3 regions of the Citrobacter sp. Igbk 17 genome follow, and region 2 is predicted to be linked to each of the others. Evidence: riboswitches for the same ligand, from Rfam matches in the RefSeq annotation. Region 2 holds a riboswitch; each other region holds the start of a gene.
The links. Region 2 has a riboswitch for thiamine pyrophosphate ahead of thiB (thiamine ABC transporter substrate binding subunit). Riboswitches for the same ligand answer to the same signal wherever they lie in the genome.
Positions count from the first base shown of each region.

Region 1: it holds a riboswitch for thiamine pyrophosphate, as region 2 does, so the genes downstream of both, thiC (phosphomethylpyrimidine synthase ThiC) here and thiB (thiamine ABC transporter substrate binding subunit) in region 2, are expected to answer to the same signal.
Region 3: it holds a riboswitch for thiamine pyrophosphate, as region 2 does, so the genes downstream of both, thiM (hydroxyethylthiazole kinase) here and thiB (thiamine ABC transporter substrate binding subunit) in region 2, are expected to answer to the same signal.

Region 1 is NZ_JANEWI010000047.1:19,043-26,826, forward strand. It holds gene thiC (phosphomethylpyrimidine synthase ThiC) at 1-1,315, opposite strand, end outside; TPP riboswitch at 1,399-1,521, opposite strand; gene rsd (sigma D regulator) at 1,572-2,060, opposite strand; gene nudC (NAD(+) diphosphatase) at 2,157-2,930, shown strand; gene hemE (uroporphyrinogen decarboxylase) at 2,980-4,044, shown strand; gene nfi (deoxyribonuclease V) at 4,054-4,734, shown strand; gene NNO08_RS20640 (YjaG family protein) at 4,768-5,358, shown strand; gene hupA (nucleoid-associated protein HU-alpha) at 5,545-5,817, shown strand; gene NNO08_RS20650 (DUF1481 domain-containing protein) at 5,829-6,524, shown strand; gene zraP (zinc resistance sensor/chaperone ZraP) at 6,600-7,037, opposite strand; gene zraS (two-component system sensor histidine kinase ZraS) at 7,302-7,784, shown strand, end outside.
Region 2 is NZ_JANEWI010000026.1:60,442-68,225, forward strand. It holds gene thiQ (thiamine ABC transporter ATP-binding protein ThiQ) at 1-546, opposite strand, end outside; gene thiP (thiamine/thiamine pyrophosphate ABC transporter permease ThiP) at 530-2,140, opposite strand; gene thiB (thiamine ABC transporter substrate binding subunit) at 2,116-3,099, opposite strand; TPP riboswitch at 3,332-3,455, opposite strand; gene sgrR (HTH-type transcriptional regulator SgrR) at 3,502-5,157, opposite strand; gene sgrT (glucose uptake inhibitor SgrT) at 5,257-5,379, shown strand; gene NNO08_RS15755 (sugar efflux transporter) at 5,495-6,673, shown strand; gene leuD (3-isopropylmalate dehydratase small subunit) at 6,764-7,369, opposite strand; gene leuC (3-isopropylmalate dehydratase large subunit) at 7,380-7,784, opposite strand, start outside.
Region 3 is NZ_JANEWI010000048.1:2,039-9,822, forward strand. It holds gene NNO08_RS20690 (fimbrial biogenesis outer membrane usher protein) at 1-1,975, shown strand, start outside; gene NNO08_RS20695 (fimbrial protein) at 1,989-2,954, shown strand; gene NNO08_RS20700 (RcnB family protein) at 3,011-3,343, opposite strand; TPP riboswitch at 3,579-3,674, shown strand; gene thiM (hydroxyethylthiazole kinase) at 3,706-4,494, shown strand; gene thiD (bifunctional hydroxymethylpyrimidine kinase/phosphomethylpyrimidine kinase) at 4,491-5,291, shown strand; gene NNO08_RS20715 (GntR family transcriptional regulator) at 5,334-6,080, shown strand; gene NNO08_RS20720 (PfkB family carbohydrate kinase) at 6,054-7,019, opposite strand; gene NNO08_RS20725 (ADP-ribosylglycohydrolase family protein) at 7,016-7,784, opposite strand, start outside.

The DNA of each region.
Region 1 (7,784 bases), on a different contig from region 2:
CATGACCTGGGCCTTCAATCATCACCTGCACGTCATATTCCCAGGCTATTTTGGTCAGTTCACCCAGCGTATGTAGCTCAGAGAACTGTGCTTCGTCGTTGGCATCCTGAATCGAGCCTGGACGCAGGCCGTCGCCCAGCGACAGAGAAACGTCATAGGCGGCGCAGATTTCACAGATCTCGCGGAAGTGCTCAAACAGAAAGTTCTCTTTGTGATGGGAGAGGCACCACTTCGCCATAATAGAACCACCGCGCGAGACAATACCGGTCAAACGCTTGGCGGTCATCGGCACATAGCGCAGCAGTACGCCTGCATGAATGGTGAAATAGTCAACGCCCTGTTCAGCCTGCTCTAGCAGCGTATCGCGGAAGGCTTCCCAGGTGAGATCTTCGGCGATCCCGTTGACCTTTTCCAGTGCCTGGTAAATCGGTACAGTACCAATTGGCACCGGGCTGTTACGCAGGATCCACTCGCGGGTTTCATGGATATAGCGGCCGGTCGACAGGTCCATCACGGTATCCGCGCCCCAGCGGGTGGACCACACTAGTTTTTCCACTTCCTCTTCAATGGAGGAGGTCACCGCCGAGTTGCCGATGTTGGCGTTCACCTTCACCAGGAAATTACGACCGATAATCATCGGTTCTGATTCCGGGTGGTTGATGTTGGCTGGAATAATGGCACGCCCGGCAGCGACCTCGTCACGCACGAATTCCGGCGTGATGTTTTCTGGCAGGCGTGCACCAAAGTTCATCCCCGGATGCTGGTGGCGTAATACTTCACTGCGAATACGCTCACGGCCCATGTTTTCGCGGATGGCGATAAACTCCATCTCTGGGGTAACGATCCCCTGGCGAGCATAGTGTAGCTGGGTCACACGCTTACCAGCCTTGGCACGTTTTGGCGTCAGCAGACCCGTAAAACGCAGTTCATCAAGGCCATCATCGGCCAGGCGCTCTTTAGTGTAAGCCGAGCTGCGGTCATCTAACTCTTCGCTATCATTGCGCGCCGTAATCCACGCCTGGCGTAGTTTTGCCAGACCCTGTTGTACGTTAATTGCCACGTCAGGGTCGCCATACGGACCGGAGGTGTCGTAAACCGGAACGGCTTCATTCTCTTCAAATTGAGGATTGTCTTTCGTGCCGCCAGTTAGCGTTGGGCTAAGCTGAATTTCGCGCATCGGGATGCGGATATCCGGCTGCGAACCGGTGATATAGATGCGTTTTGAGTTAGGAAAGGCGGTCCCTTCCAGGGTATCGATAAAGTGTTGGGCTTGAGCGCGCTGTTCGCGGCGTGATGGTTTAGTAGTGGCAGACATAGCTCATTCCAAATAAAAGTAAGGATATGGCTTGTCAGACGACGGATGAAGCAAGAGAGAAGCTCGCCCGGGGGCGATGCTATTGCAGATTGACTCTTGTTCCCTTCGCAGGTTTTAACCTGATCAGGTTCCGCGGATCCCGAATTAACGGTCTCAGCCTTTTCCACTCATGCTGTTGTGGAAAATAAGCACTCCGACAAGAAGTAACCTCAGTAAAGAGGTAATGAATGTAAACTACGCGTTAATGCCGCAAATCTCAAGCATGACGTTTGAGCGCGTCGCTGTCGTGCATGGCGTCAAATACCAGCATAATCAGCTTATCTTCCAGCACGAATCGTGCTTCCAGTGCTTCGCCGAGATCCGATAAAACTTTTTGAAATTCAAGGAAGTTATCATGATCGATGGCCGTTTCCAGACTGGAATCATAGTAGTCCATGATCTGCTGTGTATTGGCTTCCAGCAGTGGCCAAATTTTTGTGGCTTTTAAAAGCTGCCCGTTTCCTTCCAATTTATGGAGAATACGTTCATAAATACTGAAGTGTCCGGTGGAGAGGTAATCGACCAGGCTCTGACAAAAATCATCCAGCGCTTTTTCATTGAGTCGCATGTACGATTCTTTGCCAGGCTTAATGCCAACCAGATTGTAGTAAGCCACGAGCAGGTGCTTACGTACATGTAGCCAGCGATCAACCAGTTTATTACTTCCTCTGACGTGTTCCGTCAGGCTTTCCAGCTGGTTTAGCATGATTGACTCCGCAAGATGGTGTTAAAAAACTGCTCACCCGTAAATGTAAAGATAATGTAAACAACATGCCTGTGAAGCAAAGGTTGCGCAAGAGATATGGATCGTATAATTGAAAAATTAGATAGCGGCTGGTGGATTGTCAGTCATGAGCAAAAGTTGTGGTTACCTCATGGCGAGCTACCTTACGGCGACGCAACCCGTTTTGATTTAGTCGGGCAGCGCGCCCTGCCAATAGGCGAATGGGAAGGGGATACTGTCTGGCTGGTGCAGCAGCCGCGTCGGCATGATATGGGTTCAGTGCGCCAGGTTATCGACCAGGATGTGGGTCTGTTTCAACTGGCCGGACGTGGCGTGCAACTGGCTGAATTCTACCGCTCGCATAAATTCTGCGGCTACTGCGGCCATCCCATGCACCCGAGTAAAACAGAGTGGGCGATGCTCTGTAGCCACTGCCGTGAACGTTATTACCCGCAAATTGCTCCCTGCATAATCGTCGCTATTCGCCGTGATGACACCATCCTGCTTGCTCAGCATGTTCGCCATCGTAATGGCGTGCATACCGTGCTGGCGGGTTTTGTTGAAGTTGGGGAAACCTTAGAACAGGCGGTGGCGCGTGAAGTGATGGAAGAGAGCGGCATTAAGGTGAAAAACCTGCGCTATGTCACTTCCCAACCCTGGCCGTTCCCGCAATCTTTGATGACCGCATTTATGGCAGAGTATGATAGTGGTGAGATTGTTATCGATCCGAAAGAGCTGCTGGAAGCGAATTGGTATCGCTACGACGATTTACCGCTCTTACCGCCGCCGGGTACCGTCGCGCGCCGGCTGATCGAAGATACCGTGGCGATGTGTCGGGCTGAGTACGAGTAAAGAACGAGTAATGATACACTGACGGTCTGACGCTAAAAGGAAGATAAAAATGACCGAACTGAAGAACGATCGTTACCTGCGTGCGCTGCTGCGCCAGCCCGTTGATGTGACTCCGGTATGGATGATGCGCCAGGCGGGCCGCTATTTGCCGGAGTACAAAGCCACTCGTGCCGAGGCGGGCGACTTCATGGCGCTGTGCAAAAACGCCGAGCTGGCCTGTGAAGTGACGCTGCAGCCGCTGCGCCGCTATCCGCTCGATGCAGCGATCCTCTTTTCGGACATTCTGACTATCCCGGATGCAATGGGGCTTGGGCTCTATTTTGAAGCCGGGGAAGGCCCACGTTTTACCTCTCCTGTCACCAGTAAGGCTGATGTGGAAAAACTGCCCGTTCCAGACCCGGAAGATGAGCTGGGCTACGTCATGAACGCAGTGCGTACCATTCGGCGTGAGCTGAAAGGTGAAGTGCCGCTGATCGGCTTCTCCGGCAGCCCGTGGACGCTGGCGACCTATATGGTTGAAGGTGGCAGTAGCAAAGCGTTTACCGTGATCAAAAAGATGATGTATGCCGATCCAAAAGCGCTACATCTGTTGCTTGATAAGCTGGCGAAAAGCGTCACCCTGTATCTTAACGCGCAGATTAAAGCGGGTGCGCAGTCGGTGATGATTTTCGATACCTGGGGCGGCGTGCTGACCGGGCGCGACTATCAGCAGTTCTCTTTGTATTACATGCATAAAATTGTCGACGGGCTGCTACGTGAAAACGACGGTCGCCGTGTCCCCGTGACGCTGTTTACCAAAGGTGGTGGTCAGTGGTTGGAAGCGATGGCGGAAACCGGCTGCGATGCGCTGGGTCTTGACTGGACAACTGACATTGCTGACGCGCGTCGCCGCGTAGGCCATAAGGTGGCGCTGCAGGGCAATATGGACCCGTCGATGTTGTATGCGCCACCGGCGCGTATCGAAGAAGAAGTGGCAACGATTCTGGCTGGATTCGGTCAGGGCGAAGGTCATGTCTTTAACCTGGGTCACGGTATTCACCAGGACGTGCCGCCGGAACATGCGGGTGTCTTCGTAGAGGCGGTACATCGGTTGTCGGCGCAGTACCACCGCTAAGGAACCAATATGGATCTCGCGTCGCTTCGTGCGCAGCAGCTTGAACTGGCCTCTTCAGTGATCCGCGAGGATCGTCTGAAGAACGATCCGCCGGTTCTGATTGGTGGGGCGGATGTCGGGTTTGAGCAGGGCGGTGAAGTGACGCGGGCTGCGATGGTCCTGCTGAAATATCCCACGCTGGAGCTGGTTGAATACAAAGTGGCGCGTATTGCTACCACCATGCCGTATATTCCCGGCTTTCTCTCCTTTCGCGAAACTCCCGCGCTGATGGCCGCCTGGCAACAGCTGTCACAAAAGCCGGACCTGCTGTTTGTCGATGGACACGGCATTTCTCATCCTCGCCGCCTGGGCGTCGCCAGTCATTTTGGTCTGCTGGTGGATGTCCCGACGATTGGTGTGGCGAAAAAAAGGCTGTGCGGCAAGTTTGAACCTCTCGCCGCCGAACCCGGTGCATTAGCGCCGCTGCTGGATAAAGGCGAGCAGTTGGCCTGGGTCTGGCGCAGCAAAGCACGCTGTAATCCGTTGTTTATCTCTACGGGTCACCGCGTGAGCATGGACAGTGCCCTGGCGTGGGTGCAGCGCTGTATGAACGGCTATCGTCTGCCAGAACCAACACGCTGGGCGGATGCCGTAGCATCTGAACGCCCGGCTTTTACGCGGCTTGCAGCAAAAACGGCCCATATCGGGTAAACTGCCGCTAATTTCCGTATTTGAGAACTCATCATGTTACAAAACCCGATTCACTTGCGTCTGGAGAAGCTGGAAAGCTGGCAGCACGTTACGTTTATGGCCTGCCTGTGCGAGCGCATGTATCCCAACTACGCGATGTTTTGCAAGCAAACTGAATTTGGCGATGGCCAGATTTATCGTCGAATCCTGGATTTGATTTGGGAAGCGCTGACGGTTAAAGATGCCAAAATCAATTTCGACAGCCAACTGGAAAAGTTTGAAGAGGCTATCCCGTCGGCAGATGATTACGATCTGTATGGTGTTTATCCTGCGATTGATGCCTGCGTGGCATTAAGCGAACTGATGCATTCACGTCTTAGCGGTGAAACGCTGGAACACGCCATTGAAGTCAGTAAGGCTTCAATTACCACAGTAGCGATGCTGGAAATGACCCAGGCCGGTCGCGAAATGACCGATGAAGAGCTAAAAGAAAACCCTGCCGTTGAGCAAGAATGGGATATCCAGTGGGAAATATTCCGACTTTTGGCTGACTGTGAAGAACGCGATATTGAGCTGATAAAAGGGCTGCGAGCAGACCTGCGCGAGGCTGGCGAGAGCAATATTGGTATAAATTTTCAGCAATGACACAACAAAACGTGATTTAACGCCTGATTTGTCGTGCCTGAAGGCTTCCCATCCGCCCCCCGTCTGGTCTACATTTGGGGGGCGAAAAAAAGTGGCTATCGGTGCGTGTATGCAGGAGAGTGCTTTTCTGGCATTTCCGTCGCACTCGATGCTTAGCAAGCGATAAACACATTGTAAGGATAACTTATGAACAAGACTCAACTGATTGATGTAATTGCAGACAAAGCAGAACTGTCTAAAACACAGGCTAAAGCTGCTCTGGAATCCACTCTGGCTGCTATTACTGAGTCTCTGAAAGAAGGCGATGCTGTACAACTGGTTGGTTTCGGTACCTTCAAAGTGAACCACCGTGCTGAGCGCACTGGCCGCAACCCGCAGACCGGTAAAGAAATCAAAATCGCCGCAGCTAACGTACCGGCATTTGTTTCTGGTAAAGCACTGAAAGACGCGGTTAAGTAATTCGCGTGGCAGTGAACAGTTTTAACGAAGGGGCGGTTTCGCCCCTTTTGTCCATCTGGCGTCATACGCTCTGGCTTTCAGGTGTGCTGTTGCTGTCGGCCTGTAGTCGCCATTCCGAGCTTCCTCCGTTCACGGCCAGCGGTTATGTTGGCGAGCAGGGGGCGGTGCGTGTCTGGCGTAAAGATTCCAGTGACGATGTTCACTTGCTCTCGGTATTGAGTCCGTGGCGTAACGGCGACACTACCACCAGTGAATACCGCTGGCAGGGAGATATGCTCTCTCTGATAGAACTTAATGTTTACAGTAAACCGCCGGAACATATTCGCATCCGCTTTGATGACCGCGGCGAACTGAGTTTCATGCAACGTGAAGTTGCCGGACAAAAGCAGCAGCTTTCCAGCGATCAAATTGCGTTGTACCGCTATCGTGCCGATCAAATCCGCAAGACCAGCGATGCGCTGCGTCAGGGACGGGTGATCTTACATCAGGGACGCTGGCATGGCGCCAAACGCACGGTGACTACGTGTGAAGGCGAGACCATTAAGCCCGATTTAGATTCGTGGGCGATAAACCATATTGAGCGCCGCCAGAGCCGCTCGTCAGTCGATGTGAGCGTGGCATGGCTGGAAGCGCCCGAAGGGTCACAGTTGCTGCTGGTTGCCAATGAGGATTTTTGTCACTGGCAGCCGAAAGAGAAAACATTTTAACGCCGGATGATGACGCAAATGCGCCTTATCCATCTGTAGGCCTGATTAGCATAGCGCCATCAGGCACTAAGTCCTTTACCAGTGCCCCATCCCCATATGACCACCGCCGCGATAGTTACCACCGCATCCGCCGTAGCCCATTCCGGCTCCACGAGGTATACCCGCCTGTGCCATTGCGACATCGCGCTTAACGCGCTGCTCATCCAGCGATTGATTCAACGCCTCCATCTCTTTTGCTACCGCATTAATTTTTGCCGTGTCTGGCGAACTGGCTGTTAGCAACGCATTGTATTCGTAGCGTTTAGATGTCAGTTGTTGGCGTAAGGTGCTGGTCTGCGCGTAGTAATCATCATAGATTTTCTGAGCCGCCGCCTGTTGTTCGGTGGTCATAGGCGTACCGCCACGTTGCTGCATACCATCACCATACCCCCAGTGATGTTGTGCCAGCGCCGGGGTAGAACCCAGAGCAATCAGCGAGAGTACAATCAGCGCCAGTTTATTATTCCGTTTCATCATTCGTTCTCCTGTTGGTTATCTTACATTCCTTATTGCATCTTCCGTGCCAGACTGGAGGCCCCCGTTCTGCAGGCATCACGCGTGGTGTGCCTGGTGCAAAGTGAGTAAAAATGACTCGCCCGATCGTAACCAGCGGGTCATTTTTACCCGCTGACTTTCAGCGGTTTGTGTCCGAGGGCAGGGTTATCAGGGGTAAAAAATGGCATGATTTCTGCTGTATACCTGAAACGAAGAAAGGACACGGTGGGAAAGGAAGTGCATATGCGTCTGTATAAAGACACGGCGGCAAAGTGGCTGAGCAGATTCTTGCTGGCGGCAATCCTGATTTTAGTTGGCTGGTTTTCTATCATGACCATTCGGGATTATGGCCGCGAAAGTGACGCTGCCCGGCAAACGCTGCTGGAAAAAGGGAGTGTGCTGATTCGTGCCCTGGAGTCCGGTACGCGTGTGGGCATGGGTATGCGCATGCACCATGCTCAGCAGCAGACGCTGTTGGAGGAAATGGCCGTGCAGCCGGGCGTATTATGGTTTGCTGTTGTGGATGAGCATGGTGTGATCATGGCTCACAGTAATTCTGCGATGGTTGGAAAGTCACTCTATACACCGGATGTCCTGCGGCAGTTAAAGCCAGAGGAACAAGAACGCTGGCGGCGCATTGATGTACCTGCGGACGGCAGTGAAACAACGCCGGCACTGGAAATTTATCGCCAGTTTCAGCCGATGTATGGTCCTGGGCGACATGGC
Region 2 (7,784 bases):
CGTCAGTTGTTTGTCACGACAGACCTCGGCAACCAGCGATAACATCTCCTGGCGCAATGCCGGATCGAGTGCAGAAAACGGCTCATCAAGCAGTAAAACGGGTTGTTCGCGAACCAGACAACGTGCCAGTGCTACACGTTGCCTTTGTCCGCCGGAAAGCTCGCCGGGGAGCCTGTCCAGCAGGTTATCAAGACCCATTTGTTGGGCGATGTGCTGTAGTTTCTCACGCTGAGACGCGTTCAGTTTTAATCCCGGATTCAGACCCAGGCCGATATTTTGCTGTACGTTCAGATGGCTGAACAGGTTGTTTTCCTGAAACAGCATGGAAACAGGACGACGAGAGGGCGGTGTGGCGGTGTGATCTTCGCCTTCAATCATCATTATGCCGCTGGCAGGCGTCAGAAATCCGGCAATCAGATTCAATAGCGTGCTTTTCCCGGCGCCGCTTGGCCCGAGCACCGCGACTTGCTCACCGCGCGCTACCGATAATGTGAAACGCATGGGTAAGTGGTGATAAAGCCATGTAATATCAATCAGTTTTAACATTTCGTCCCGGCAATTTCTCAATAACGGTAAACAGCGTAAAACACAGGATCAGCAGCAATAACGCCGTAACCGCGCCATCCTGACTGCGGTAAGATCCAATCTGTTGATACAAATAAAACGGCAGGGTGCGGAAATCTTCATTGCCGAACAGGGCGACGACGCCAAAATCACCAATCGACAGGACACAAGCAAAGGCCATCGCCTGCGCCAGCGGACGCTTCAGGGCGCGTAGTTCAACCACTTTCAGCCGTGACCATCCTTCAATACCCAAAGACTGACACAACATACTGTAGCGTGCGGTTACATCGCGCATCGGGTTTTCCAGCACCTTCAGTGCGTAAGGGATCGCCATTAGTGCATTAGTGAAAATCACGATGGCGTCAGCCGATTCCGGTAACCCAATGCTGTTATTGAGCAACAAAAAGAACCCGGTAGCCAGTACGATACCCGGCATGGCGAGCATCATCATGCCGCTCAGTTCCAGCGCCTGACCTGCCAATACCTGCTGCCGGGCGCGCAGTTCGCGGCTACTCCACAGCAGCATCATCGTCAGAATGACGCACAATATGCCTGCCGCCAGCGCGATACGCAGTGACGTCTCCAGTGCTTGCCACAGCACTGGTTGCGTAAGCACATCCAGTAAATTGCGGTTTAAGCCATCGACAATCACCGCCAGCAACGGTGGAAGCAACAGCAACAGCGCGAGAGCAATCAGAATTATGTCAGCCAGTCGGCTGTGTAGACGATCGTCGGGATCGCGCCAGCCTTGTACCAGCGTATTACCGGGTGCGATGGCGCGACTCAGCCGTTGGCTGAGCAGTACCAGCGCTAAACAGCAAACCATCTGGATCAGGGCCAGCATAGCCGCCCGCGCGGGATCGTAATCAAAGCTCAGTGCCTGATAGATAGCCAGCTCAATAGTGGTTGCCTGCGGTCCGCCGCCGAGCGACAGCACGGTGGCGAAGCTGGCGAAACACAGCATAAAGATAAGTGCTGCTACGGGGAGGATCTGACGACGCAGCCACGGCCATTCAACAAAACGGAAGAAATGCCAGCCGCGCATCCCTAACTGCGCCGCGAGCTGGCGTTGCTCGCCGGGGATGTTCTCCAGCGATTGCAGCAGCAAACGACTCGCCATCGGCAGGTTGAAAAAGACATGCGCCAGCAGAATACCCTGTAAGCCGTATGGCGAAAACGTCCACTCCAGCCCGAATGTGTGCCAGAGCGAGGCCAGCCAGCCCTGACGACCATATACGCTAAGGATGCCGAATACGGCGACCAGCACCGGCAAGATCAGCGTCATCGCGCACAGGCGCAACAGGGCCAGGCGTCCGGGAAAGCGCCGGCGATAGAGCGCTCTGGCGAGAAAAATCGCCGGGATAACGGACAACGCTGCGGACAAAAATGCCTGCCAGAAAGAAAAGCGCACTACATGCCACAGGTAGCTGTCCTGCCAGAGCGATACCCATTCTCCCTGCGGTGCGTTAAACCACAGCGCCAGAAATGCGGCCAGCGCGACAGCCACCATCAATGTGGCTGCTGAAAGCCCTGGGATCAGCCAGCCGGGAATTAACGGCTGACGGCGCGTTGCCATTCGCTAATCCATGTCTGACGCTGGGCAGCAACTTGCTGCGGGGTAAATTCCAGTGCGTTGACCGGTTTTTCCAGTTGCTCAAATCCTGGCGGCAGGGTGACCTGCGTCACCGGATACATCCAGTTGCCCGTTGGGATCGCATTCTGGAATGCTGGAGATACCATAAATTTCAGGAATTTTTCCGCCAACTCCGGTTGCTTGCTGGCTGCGGTACGTGCGGCAACTTCCACCTGCAGATAGTGACCTTCGCTAAAGTTAGCGGCGGCGTAGTTACCCTTTTTTTCTTCGATGATGTGATAGGCCGGAGAGGTGGTGTAACTCAACACCAGGTCGCTTTCACCCTTCAGGAACAGGCCGTAGGCTTCACTCCAGCCTTTGGTGACGGTGACGGTTTTGGCTGCCAGTTTCTGCCATGCCTCCGGCGCTTTATCACCATAGACTTTTTGCATCCACAGCAGCAGCCCCAGCCCCGGCGTGCTGGTACGCGGATCCTGGTAGATTACGCGCCATTTCTGGTCGCTCTCCACCAGTTCCTTCAGGCTCTTCGGCGGGTTTTTCAGCTTTTTTTTATCATAAACAAAGGCGAAATAACCGTAATCAAACGGGACAAAAGTGTCGTTTTTCCAGCCGCCTGGCACACTGACTGCATTCTCCGGCACGTTGCTTTTAGCGAACAGCCCGGTTTGCGTCGCGGCTGCCAGAAGGTTGTTGTCCAGTCCCAGTACGACGTCAGCTTTGCTGTTTTTTCCTTCCATACGCAGGCGGTTCAGCAACGATACGCCATCCTCTAACGCGACCAGTTTCAGCTCGCAGTTGCAGTCAGCTTCAAAGGCTTTTTTGATTGTCGGGCCCGGGCCCCAGTCAGCAGCGAACGAGTCGTAGGTATAGACGGTCAGTACAGGTTTAGCGAAGGCAGGCGCCGCGCACAGCAGTACAAGCGGAAGACATTTTTTAAACACTTTGCACCTCATAAAGTAAAACTCTAAATAATTCGAGTTGCAGGAAGGCGGCGACGCAGCGCATCCCCAGGAGCGTACAGGTAGTACGTGACTGGGGTGAGCGACAAACCTGCCGGGAGCAGATTTGAACGCTGCTTGCAGCGGCCCTGAAAGGGCGAGGCCCATGGATGGGCCGAGTAATAAAGCCAACGCATCTGCAACTTGAAGTATGACGAGTTAGGTGGCAAAGGACTTGAGCTACAGCCTCAAATCCCTTCGCCGGCATTATCCGGATCAGGTTCGACGGGTATCTCTCAGCCCATACGCAGATCGAATGATTTTGTGTATGTTTTTATTTAGCACCCCGTTGAGAACGGCGTTAGTGTAGTGATTTTGTTGCCGGGCAGCAATCAAGAGCCGGATCTAAGGATCCGGTGGTGCAAACCACGCTGATTTAAAATCAAACCAGCCGAGGGTGTTCATGCGTAACCCGCGCATACTGCGCTGTCCCTGAATGATCAACCAGTGGTGGATCAATGGCACAATGGCTTTAGTGGCGAGTAGCTGTTGGCACCACGCAGCCAGACTCATTTCACCGGTTCGCCAGCGGGCCGCATCGTTTTCCCAGTCACGCGAGATACAGTTTTGCAGCAGCGGGACTTCGCAGAGGTGCGCGAATAAGGAGAAGTCCAGCGGTAGGGTAAAGTTGGCGCTGTTTAGCCAGATATCGCTGACTATTTCACCTGCATGCCATTGATCGTAGTCGATCTCCTGAATATTCAGTTGCACCTGATGCTGCGCCAGCAACGTTTTCATGATCTGCGCGATAATCCGGTGTTCGATATGATCGCGATAGTAAGTGAGCGTCAGGGTTTCCAGCCCGGCTGGCTTTTCACCATGGCCGGGTTTGGCGTGGTGCCAGCGGGGGAGTAAACCATAGGCGGGGAACCACAGTCGCTGATACTGTTCGTCGGCGTGACAGATTAAATGGGTTGGCGAGAGTACGCGGCTAGCCCACTCGCGGACCTCCTGATTAGCGCCGCGGCGGGTACGCGTATCAAACAGCAGGTAGTAGCAGCCTTCTTCGAGGCGGCTCTCGATCGCCTTTTCATCCTCCGTGGGACCTTTTAGCGTCAACCCGCCGCCAGGTTCTTCACCGATGTCAGGTAACACCCAAACATTCACTTCGTCGATCAGCGCCCGGTAGCCAAAATAGTCATCAAATGCGTGAATCTTCAGTTGGTTATTGGTATTACGTATCACCGCATACGGGCCAGTCCCAATCGGGTGGCTGGAGAAGTTATTCAACGTTTCCCATTCTCGCGGCAGGATCATGGCGGGGACTTGCCCCAATAACCAGGGAAGCCAGCGGTCGGGCTGGGACAGATGGATATCCAGCGTCCAGGCCGTGGGGGAGACGATATGCGAAATATGCGAGTACAGCGGCAACGTATTAATGCGGGTCAGTGAGGCGATCACATCGTCCATTTCCAGTTCACGGCCGTGGTGAAAATGGATCCCCGGGCGTAGAAAGAATCGCCAGTGTAAAGGTGATATCTGCTGCCAGTGATGGGCAATATCCGCTTCCAGTTCCCCATTTTCCTCATTTACACGGGTTAAGGCGCTGAAGATTTGCCGGGCGATATGGGTTTCGGAACGACGTAATGCCGTACCGGGCAGCAGGTTGCGCATCGGTCGATAATACAGGACGCGCATGATGTGCCGCCCCTGGCGAAAGCTGCGGCCGAGGTGGGAAACCAGCATCTGTCGTACGGCGGTTTTGTCACCGACCAGCTGTACCAACTGATCGATGCGATCCTGTTCCAGCAGGTCTTCTGCCCGCTGCTGCTGGAGCGCCAGCCCGGTATAGAGGAATGTCAGGCGAGAGCGTTTACCCCGACCGACCTCCGCTTCCCAGGTTAACCAGCCACGTTCCTGCATGGTATTAAGCAGGGTTCGCATATGGCGGCGCGAGCAGCTAAGCAGCTCCGCCAGTTCGTTCAGTGTCGTGTCTTGCGTTTTGCCATCACAGCATTGCCACAGACGGATGAACTGTTGTTGCAAACGACCTGAAGACATAAAAGGGGAACTCCTGCAAAAAACTCAGCAATTTTATTATCCCTATATTAGGCCAATAATAGATTTCGATGAAGCGATGAGACAACGAAGGGGTCATCTATGCGTCAGTTCTATATGAAGTACTTTACCGCGACAGAGAAATCGTCCTGGTTGGCTTGCCTGAGCGCACCGCAGCGCTTAAAGATGCTCGAAGATCTGATGCAGTGGGAGGTGACAGCCTGACTCCTGAATTGGGAATTGCAGACATCATGTGTGACTGAGTATTGGTGTTAATCGCCGCGCCAGCAGGTATTATCTGCTGGCTTTTTTCGTATCAGCCCAGCCAATAGGGATAACAATGCTCTGGATTATGACCATGGGACGGCGCCTCAACGGCGTTTACGCGGCATTTATGCTGGTCGCTTTTATGATGGGCGTGGCGGGGGCATTGCAGGCACCCACGCTGAGTCTGTTCCTGAGCCGTGAAGTCGGGGCGCAGCCATTCTGGGTTGGGTTGTTTTATACCGTCAATGCGATTGCCGGGATTGTGGTTAGTCTCGGGCTTGCAAAACGCTCCGACAGCCAGGGCGATCGGCGCAAGCTGATCATGTTTTGCTGCCTGATGGCAATTGGCAACGCGCTGCTGTTTGCCTTTAATCGTCACTATCTCACGTTGATCACCTGCGGTGTGTTGCTGGCCTCGCTGGCCAATACCGCGATGCCGCAGTTGTTTGCGCTGGCGCGGGAGTATGCGGATAATTCCGCACGTGAAGTGGTGATGTTTAGTTCAGTGATGCGTGCGCAGCTTTCGCTGGCGTGGGTTATCGGGCCACCGCTGGCCTTCATGCTGGCACTGAATTACGGTTTCACGGTGATGTTCTCTATTGCGGCTGGCATTTTTGCGATAAGCCTGGTGCTGATTGCGCTGATCCTGCCCTCTGTCGCCCGGGTGGAACAACCTGTTGATCTACCGCTTGAACAAACGGGGGGCTGGCAGGATAAAAATGTGCGCATGCTGTTTATTGCCTCCACGTTAATGTGGACCTGCAACACGATGTACATCATCGATATGCCGCTGTGGATAAGCCTTGAACTGGGCTTACCCGACAAGCTTGCCGGGATTCTGATGGGGACGGCTGCCGGGCTGGAAATTCCGGCGATGATTCTGGCGGGCTATTATGTGAAGCGCTTTGGTAAACGACGAATGATGATTACTGCCGTGGCGGCCGGCGTGCTGTTTTACCTTGGTCTTATTTTCTTTCACAGCCATACGGCGCTGCTTATTTTGCAGCTGTTTAACGCTGTATTCATCGGTATTGTCGCTGGGATAGGGATGCTGTGGTTTCAGGATCTGATGCCGGGACGCGCGGGTTCTGCAACCACATTATTCACCAACAGCATTTCCACAGGTGTCATTTTGGCAGGGGTGATTCAGGGGGCTGTCGCGCAAAGCTACGGACATTTTGCCGTTTACTGGGTAATCGCGGCGATTTCTGTGGTTACGCTGGTGATGACCGGACGGGTGAAAGACGTTTAATGATGTTGCCGGATGCGCTGCGCTTATCCGGCCTACAGTTGCAATGCGTTTGTAGGCCGGATAAACGCAGTGCATCCGGCGTCACAATGACTAGCGCATAAACGCTGGTTGCTTGTGTTCGTACTCGGTAATCGCCGCTTCGTGTTGCAGCGTCAGTCCGATGCTGTCGAGACCGTTCAGCATGCAGTGGCGACGGAAAGCGTCAATGTCAAATGGATACGCTTTGTCTCCGGCTTTCACCTCCTGCGCTTCCAGATCAACCTCAAAACGGATGCCCGGATTTGCCTGTACCAGTTTGAACAGCTCATCGACTTCTTCATCGCTTAATTTCACCGGCAGCAGCTGGTTGTTGAAGCTGTTGCCGTAGAAGATGTCGGCGAAGCTCGGCGCAATGACCACTTTGAAACCATAATCGGTCAACGCCCAGGGCGCATGCTCACGTGAAGAGCCGCAGCCAAAGTTTTCCCGCGCCAGCAGAATTGACGCACCTTTATATTCCGGGAAGTTCAACACGAACTCCGGATTAGGCTGTTGCCCCTTTTCGTCCAGGAAACGCCAGTCGTTAAACAGATGAGCGCCAAACCCGGTGCGTGTTACTTTCTGCAAAAACTGTTTGGGAATAATGGCATCGGTATCGACGTTGGCGGCATCCAATGGGACAACCAGGCCGGTATGCTGGGTAAATTTCTCTGCCATGGTAGTTTCCTTATTTGATGCTGCGAATGTCGGCAAAATGACCGGTGACGGCGGCAGCGGCGGCCATGGCCGGGCTGACTAAGTGTGTGCGTCCACCGCGGCCCTGACGGCCCTCAAAATTACGGTTGCTGGTAGAAGCACAGCGCTCGCCCGGATTCAGACGATCGTTGTTCATGGCCAGACACATGGAACAACCGGGTAAACGCCATTCAAAACCGGCTTCAATGAAAATCTTATCCAGACCTTCTGCTTCCGCTTGCGCTTTTACCGGACCTGAACCTGGAACAACCAGCGCCTGAACGCCCGGGGCGACTTTACGGCCTTTGGCAATTTCTGCCGCGGCGCGTAAATCTTCAATACGTGAGTTGGTGCAGGAGCCGATGAACACTTTATCGATAGCGACTTCGGTTAACGG
Region 3 (7,784 bases), on a different contig from region 2:
CTCCGGTACCAGTAAGAATACCTTCGTTCGCTTTAACAGCGGGTTAAATTTGCTGGGTTGGCAACTGCACTCTGATGCCAGTTACAATAAAACGGATGACAGTAGTGGTGAGTGGAAAAGTAATACTCTGTATCTGGAGCGTGGGATCCCGGAGATTTTGGGTACGCTACGGGCGGGTGATATGTACACATCATCAGATATTTTTGACACCGTTCGCTTTCGCGGAGTGCGTCTGTACCGTGATATGCAGATGTTGCCAAACTCCAAACAGAATTTTACGCCGTTGGTGCAGGGGATTGCGCAAAGTAACGCGTTGGTCACTATCGAGCAAAATGGTTTCGTGGTGTATCAAAAACAGGTCCCGCCGGGGCCATTCTCCATTGCTGATTTGCAACTGGCTGGTGGCGGTGCTGACCTTGACGTTAGCGTGAAAGAAGCGGATGGCAGTGTCACAACCTATCTGGTTCCCTATTCTTCGGTTCCCAATATGCTTCAGCCCGGAGTATCAAAGTATGATTTTGCTGCCGGTCGTAGCCATATTGAAGGCGCCAGTAACCAAAGTGACTTTGTTCAGGCCAGCTATCAATATGGTTTTAATAATCTTTTAACGCTGTATGGCGGCACAATGCTAGGGGATAACTACAACGCCTTTACGCTGGGAACCGGCTGGAATACGCGTATCGGCGCGGTTTCATTCGATGCCACCCAGTCCCATAGTAAACAGGATAATGGCGATGTCTTTGATGGTCAGAGCTACCAGCTTGCATGGAGTAAATTTCTCACGCAAACCGGAACACGTTTTGGTTTAGCGGCATATCGTTATTCGTCCCGTGATTATCGTACATTTAACGATCACGTTTGGGCGAATAATAAAAACTCGTATCATCGTGATGAAAATGATGTCTACGATATTGCTGATTATTACCAGTATGATTTTGGCCGCAAAAATAGTTTCTCAGCCAATATTAATCAATCGCTACCGGATGGCTGGGGATCCGTATCGCTAAGCACGTTATGGCGAGATTACTGGGGACGTAGCGGTAACAGTAAAGACTATCAGTTGAGCTATACCAATAGCTGGCAGCGTATTAGCTATACACTGTCGGCCAGCCAGACTTATGATGAATATCATAACGAAGATAAACGTTTCAACATCTTTATTTCCATACCGTTTAATTGGGGAGATGGTATATCTGCTCCACGGCGACAAATGTATCTATCAAATTCGACCACGTTTGATGATGATGGTTTTGCGTCAAATAATACGGGTATCACTGGTATAGCGGGCGATCGCGATCAATTCAATTATGGCGTCAACCTGAGTCACCAGCGCCAGGATAGCGAGACAACGGCCGGAGCAAATCTGACATGGCGAGCACCAGTGGCAACGGTCAATGGGAGTTATAGCCAATCGTCAAAATATAAACAGAGCAGCGGAAGCCTGTCTGGCGGGATTGTGGCGTGGTCTGGAGGGATTAATCTGGCAAATACACTCTCGGATACTATTGCGATAGTGGAGGCCCCTGGACTTGAAGGCGCATATATCAATGGACAAAAATATCGGGTAACAAACAGCAAAGGCACCGTGGTATATGATGGCATGACACCGTATCGCGAGAATATGCTGACCCTGGATGTGTCTAATTCGCACAGTGAAACAGAGTTACAAGGTAACCGTAAAAGTGTTGCGCCATACCGCGGAGCTGTGGTCAAGGCACGCTTTGATACAGACCAACGCAAACCTTGGTATTTTAAAGCACTGCGTCCGGATGGTTCCCCATTAACCTTTGGTTATGAAGTGGAAAGCGAGCAGGGCGAAAATATTGGCCTGGTTGGGCAGGGCAGTATGTTGTTTATTCGTACCAATGATGTACCTGCAAAAATCAAAGTTGCCATTGATAAACAACAAGGACGTTACTGCACAATCTCTTTCAGTAAGGGAATTGATGTAAGTAAGACATACGCTTGCCAGTAAAAGGATAATGATGATGAGATGGTTACTCTTAACACTATTAACATTCTGCTCGTTTGCGGCGCAGGCAGATAAATGTAATTCTGTTCCCTCAGAAAATATTATGGGCGCATATTCTTTCACTCCCGATGCAATGTCCGGTACGCTTACTGGTGGTATTTTTGCTTCTGGCCTGGATGGTGCTGCTGTACTGAAATGTAGTGCACAGGAACAAGTATGGTTGAAGGCGGCAATGGCCTTCCTGCATAGCAATAAATATGCTTTTAAGGTCGGCAGTAAATATTATATTGTTTCTTTCTCCGTTAGTTACGAGGAAAAAGGTACTGTTGCAAATAAAGCAGAATATACGTTATCAGATTTTTTTAATATGGCAGGATTAGCACTGAATTATTCCATTGTTGAGGCATCAGACCCTGGGGCGGCAACGATTATCGCCCCTGGTGCAACGATCCCCCTCGTTACTGAGCTGAATCTTGAGTACTGTCAGGGAAATGAGAAAAACTGTAGTTTTAAAAAATTCAATTATAATCTAAATGTCACGATTATGGTCGATATCACAACCTGCTATTTTGGTAATCAGGAAATTGATCTGGGGGTGATAAATATTAATGATCTGGATAAGAAAGCATTTGAACTTCATCCGGTAAAATTCACCTGCCAGGCCAGTGGTGCCGGGAGTCTAAAATTTACACCTGATAATCTGTTATTTTACTTTGAACCGATGAGTCCGTTGGCGGAGGATTCGATGACCCTGACCAATGACTACGGTACAGCGGCAAATAGCGCAGGGTCGGTAGGATTTCAGTTATCAATGAATGGTTCGACCAGTATTGGGTATGGCAGGAGTAACCTGTATCAATCTGATGCTGTGACAGGGAATATAGTGCCGATTAATATCTATGCTCGTACCAGAACGTATGCAGGCAAAGTCACCGCTGGGGAGACAATGAGTCGGGTAAAAGTCGTTGTAGATTACAACTAAAAAGAGAAGTTCGGCATGAAGCTTACGCACCCAATAACATACTGGGTGCGTTTTTTTTACCGGTGATAAAAAATCTCGCCGTCGTAGGCTTTAATGATCTTAGCATCGGCATCGTTGACCAGCACATACGCGCCGCCCATATAGGTCCAGTGGGTGCCTGCCGTTGGTGCGGGCAGGTTGCGCAGATTCCATTGCTTAATGGTGTATTCTTCGGTGAGATACAGTGGTGGAACCTTGTCACCGGGCTTGAAATGGGTAAAGTCGGCAATGAAACTGCTCAACTCATATTTATCAATACCTGTGGGGGCTGCGGTTGCAGCCGGCGCGGCCCAGACCGCACTGCTTGCGAGCAGTAGTGCACCCAGCAACATTTTCTTCTTCATACCCATCCTCTCTACCTGTTCGGGTCATCAAAATTAGCCCTGTATGATTCCTGGCTAACAGGACATCTGACAAGCACTATTTTGTGATTACTCCAGTCATTTCGTAAAAAGTGTAAATGAAAGTGCAGAAATCCGGCAACCGTGACCCAGCGGTTTCACCGCCAAAGCCTGTTCCGCACCAATTTACATCGTTAATCGCAGGCAGTATCCTGTTGCCGAAACCTGAATATCATATTTGTGTTTCAACGACTCGGGGTGCCCTTCTGGTGAAGGCTGAGAAATACCCGTACCACCTGATCTGGATAATGCCAGCGTAGGGAAGTCTGACACTGCTCGTGTCCCTTCTTCACGCGGGCAGGAGTTGAACCATGCAGCCTGACCTGCACAGCCGTACCCTTGCGGCTCACACCTTACAGCAATTTAGAACGCTTTCCCCACTGACACACTGTATGACTAATGACGTTGTGCAGAGTTTTACCGCCAATACGCTACTGGCTTTAGGGGCATCCCCTGCGATGGTGATTGAACCTGAGGAAGCCAGCCAGTTTGCAGCTATTGCCCAGGCGCTACTCATTAATGTTGGGACACTGACTCAGGCGCGAGCAACGGCAATGCGTGCCGCCGTTGAGCAGGCGCAGCAGGCGAAAACCCCCTGGACGCTGGATCCTGTTGCCGTTGGCGCACTGGATTTTCGTCGTCGCTTTTGTCTGGACATACTTGCGCTGCGCCCGGCTGCGATTCGTGGCAACGCGTCAGAAATACTCGCCCTGGCTGGGATGAACGCCGGTGGGCGTGGGGTGGATACCACCGACACCGCATTGGCTGCGCTTCCCGCAGCGAAGGCGCTGGCTCGTCAGGTCGGAGCCATCGTCGCGGTTACCGGGGAAGTGGATTATGTCACTGATGGTCAGCGGACGGTGGGTATTCATGGTGGCGATCCGCTGATGACGCGGGTAGTGGGCACCGGATGCGCACTGTCAGCGGTAGTCGCCGCCAGTTGCGCACTGCCCGGTGACCGGCTTGATAACGTCGCTTCCGCCTGTAGCTGGATGAAACAGGCCGGACAAATTGCCACGCAACAATCGACCGGACCGGGCAGTTTTGTCCCGGCATTTCTCGACGCCCTCTATAATCTGAACCCCCAGGAGCACGCATGAAACGGATTAACGCCTTAACCATTGCCGGAACCGATCCGAGCGGTGGCGCAGGAATTCAGGCCGACTTAAAAACATTTTCGGCACTCGGCGCTTATGGCTGTTCAGTCATCACGGCACTGGTGGCGCAAAATACGCGCGGAGTACAGTCGGTATACCGGATTGAACCCGATTTTGTGGCGGCGCAACTGGACTCTGTGTTCAGCGATGTGCGCATCGATACCACCAAAATCGGCATGCTGGCAGAAACCGATATTGTCGAAGCCGTTGCCGAACGTTTACAGCGTCACCGGGTACAAAACGTCGTACTGGATACGGTAATGCTGGCAAAAAGCGGCGATCCGCTGTTGTCTTCCTCTGCGGTTGAAACGCTGCGTACCCGTCTGTTACCGCAAGTGTCGATTATTACCCCTAATCTGCCGGAGGCGGCGGCGTTGCTCGGTGCATCGCATGCCCGAACGGAGCAGGAAATGTTAGAACAGGGGCGTGCGCTGCGTGCGCTGGGCTGTGAGGCGGTATTAATGAAAGGGGGGCATCTGGATGATGAGCAAAGCCCTGACTGGCTCTTTACCCGTGATGGCGAACAGCGCTTCACCGCGCCAAGAGTGGCAACCAAAAATACGCACGGAACAGGTTGTACGCTGTCGGCGGCGCTGGCGGCGCTGCGTCCACGTCATGTTAACTGGGCTGATACGGTACAGGAAGCTAAGTCGTGGCTCTCTGCGGCGCTGGCGCAGGCCGACACGCTGGAAGTTGGCGAAGGAATCGGTCCGGTCCATCATTTCCACGCGTGGTGGTAATGGGTATACTGGCTGCAGAAACGGCTGCCAGGAAAAAGATAAATGGAACAAGCGCATACCCAGCTTATCGCGCAACTGAATGAACGTATTTCAGCGGCGGACAACACGCCGCTGTATATGAAATTCGCTCAAACGGTTAAGAACGCTGTGCGCAGTGGGATCCTGGAGCATGGTAATATCCTGCCTGGCGAGCGCGACCTCAGCCAGTTGACTGGCGTTTCACGCATTACGGTGCGAAAAGCGATGCAGGCGCTGGAAGAAGAGGGGGTGGTGACGCGTGCGCGTGGCTACGGGACGCAAATCAATAACATCTTCGAGTATTCGCTCAAAGAAGCGCGCGGTTTTTCACAACAGGTGGTGTTGCGCGGTAAAAAGCCGGATACGCTGTGGGTGAATAAACGCGTGGTGCCCTGCCCGGAAGAGGTGGCTCAGCAGTTGGCCATTGCTGTCGGCAGTGAGGTCTTCCTGCTTAAGCGCATTCGCTATGTTGATGAAGATGCTGTGTCTATTGAAGAATCATGGGTACCCGCCCATCTTATCCATGACGTGGATGCCATTGGCGTTTCACTGTACGAGTATTTACGCAGCCAGCATATCTTTCCACAGCGTACACGCTCACGCGTCAGTGCGCGGATGCCGGACGCAGAGTTCCAGTCACATATTCAGATGGACAGCAAAGTGCCGGTACTGGTGATCAAGCAGGTAGCGCTTGATCAGCAGCAACGGCCTATTGAATACAGTATCAGTTACTGTCGAAGCGACCTATACGTCTTTGTGTGCGAGGAGTAACGCCTCGCGTGAGGGGGCGCAGTCGCCGCCGCGGTGACCCACCACCCAGGATGCTACCGCATTGCCAAGCAGGACGGCATCGCCCAGCGACCAGCCCGATGCCAGCCCAGCCAGCATACCGCCTGCGTGACTGTCTCCCGCACCGATGGTATCAACGACTGAGGTCGGAAAGGCGGGCACGCAACCGGATGTCTGAGCGCTGAAATACCACGCGCCGTCTTTATCGTGACGTACTACTACCGGTGCGGTGAAACGCTGCACCCATTCTGTGCCAAAACCTTCCACATCCTGACTCAATGCAAACCGCTCGGCGGCAATTTCTGCCTCCTGACGATTAAGTGACACCAGCGGACGACAGGCCATGATCCGCGCCATCAGAGCATCGGGAATATCACCAATTCGCGGACCAAAATCGATGAATGGTGTAGCCGTCGTAAGACTCTCCAGCCACCGTACCAGCAATTCACCACAGGGTGAGGCCAACTGATAGCCGGAAAGGTAGACGTAACTCTCGTGCGGGATATTCAGCTGTGCCAGCCAGTCAGCATTCCACTGATTTTCGACGCCGCTAAATGACATAAATGTGCGTTCACCGTCCGGCTCGACCAGTGCCAGACACCAGCCGTTATCGCCCTCAGCATTGTCGATCAGGCTGTGCAATCCTTCTTTCGCCATACGGTTGCGGATTATATCGGCCCACACGCCCTGACCCAGCGGTAAAGCATTACTGGCCTCGATGCCCAGACGCTTCAGAGCGACGGCAATGTTGAGCGCACAACCGCCCACGTTCACGCCCTGCTGCTTAAGCTCAATATCACAGCCGCGCCAGGGAAGTGCATACGCATCGGCAATCACATCAATAACCGCCGCACCGACTACCGTTACCGGTTGCTGGCTGTGCAACTGTGGGAGAAGCATTTGCAGACGCGTAGCACTCATAGCGCCTCCCGTTGCTCGCGCAGTCGCACTAGCGCACTGGCATAGCGGGTGAAATCGAGCTTATTCACCGCATCCAGTTCCTGTTTTAACGTCGGATTAATCGCGCTTACGCCGTGTAGCGCACCACAAATAGCGGTTGCCATTGCCCCGATGGTGTCAGTGTCGCCGCCGAGGTTCGCACACAGTACTGCACAGCGGTTAGGATCGGTTTGTGCCAGTTCGACCATCGCGATGGCGCAGGGCACGGATTCGATGGTGCTGGTCCCGGCGCCAATCACCTGATACAGCTGCTCGCTGGCAGATTCCGCACCGTTGGCCTCGCGAACGATTTTCAATGCCAGTTCGAGGCGGGCTGCAAGCGATGCGCTAAACGTAGTGATCCGTTTTTGCTGAGCGTGGAGGGCAATCGCGGGAAGTGCCCCGACAATCTCAGGCCATGTCCTTGCGTCGATAGCACGAGACACCGCCCAGGCGATGACCACCGCGCCCGCAATCGCTAAATCCGACTTATGTGTCGGACTAGAGGCCAGCGCGATGTCGTCAATAAACGCATCAAGATTCCCTGTCGGTAGCAGGCATCCCAACGGCGACACACGCATAGCCGCCCCATTGGTGACACCGTTGTTTTCCAGCTCAGCAACAGACTTACCGTCGCGGATGGCGTTGAGTGCAATCTTTGAGGTGGGCCCCAGCACGTTTTTATTGAAAGCATCAAAACGCTCAGCCCAGGCGAGGATATTGCGGCCAATAACGTCCGGAACAATT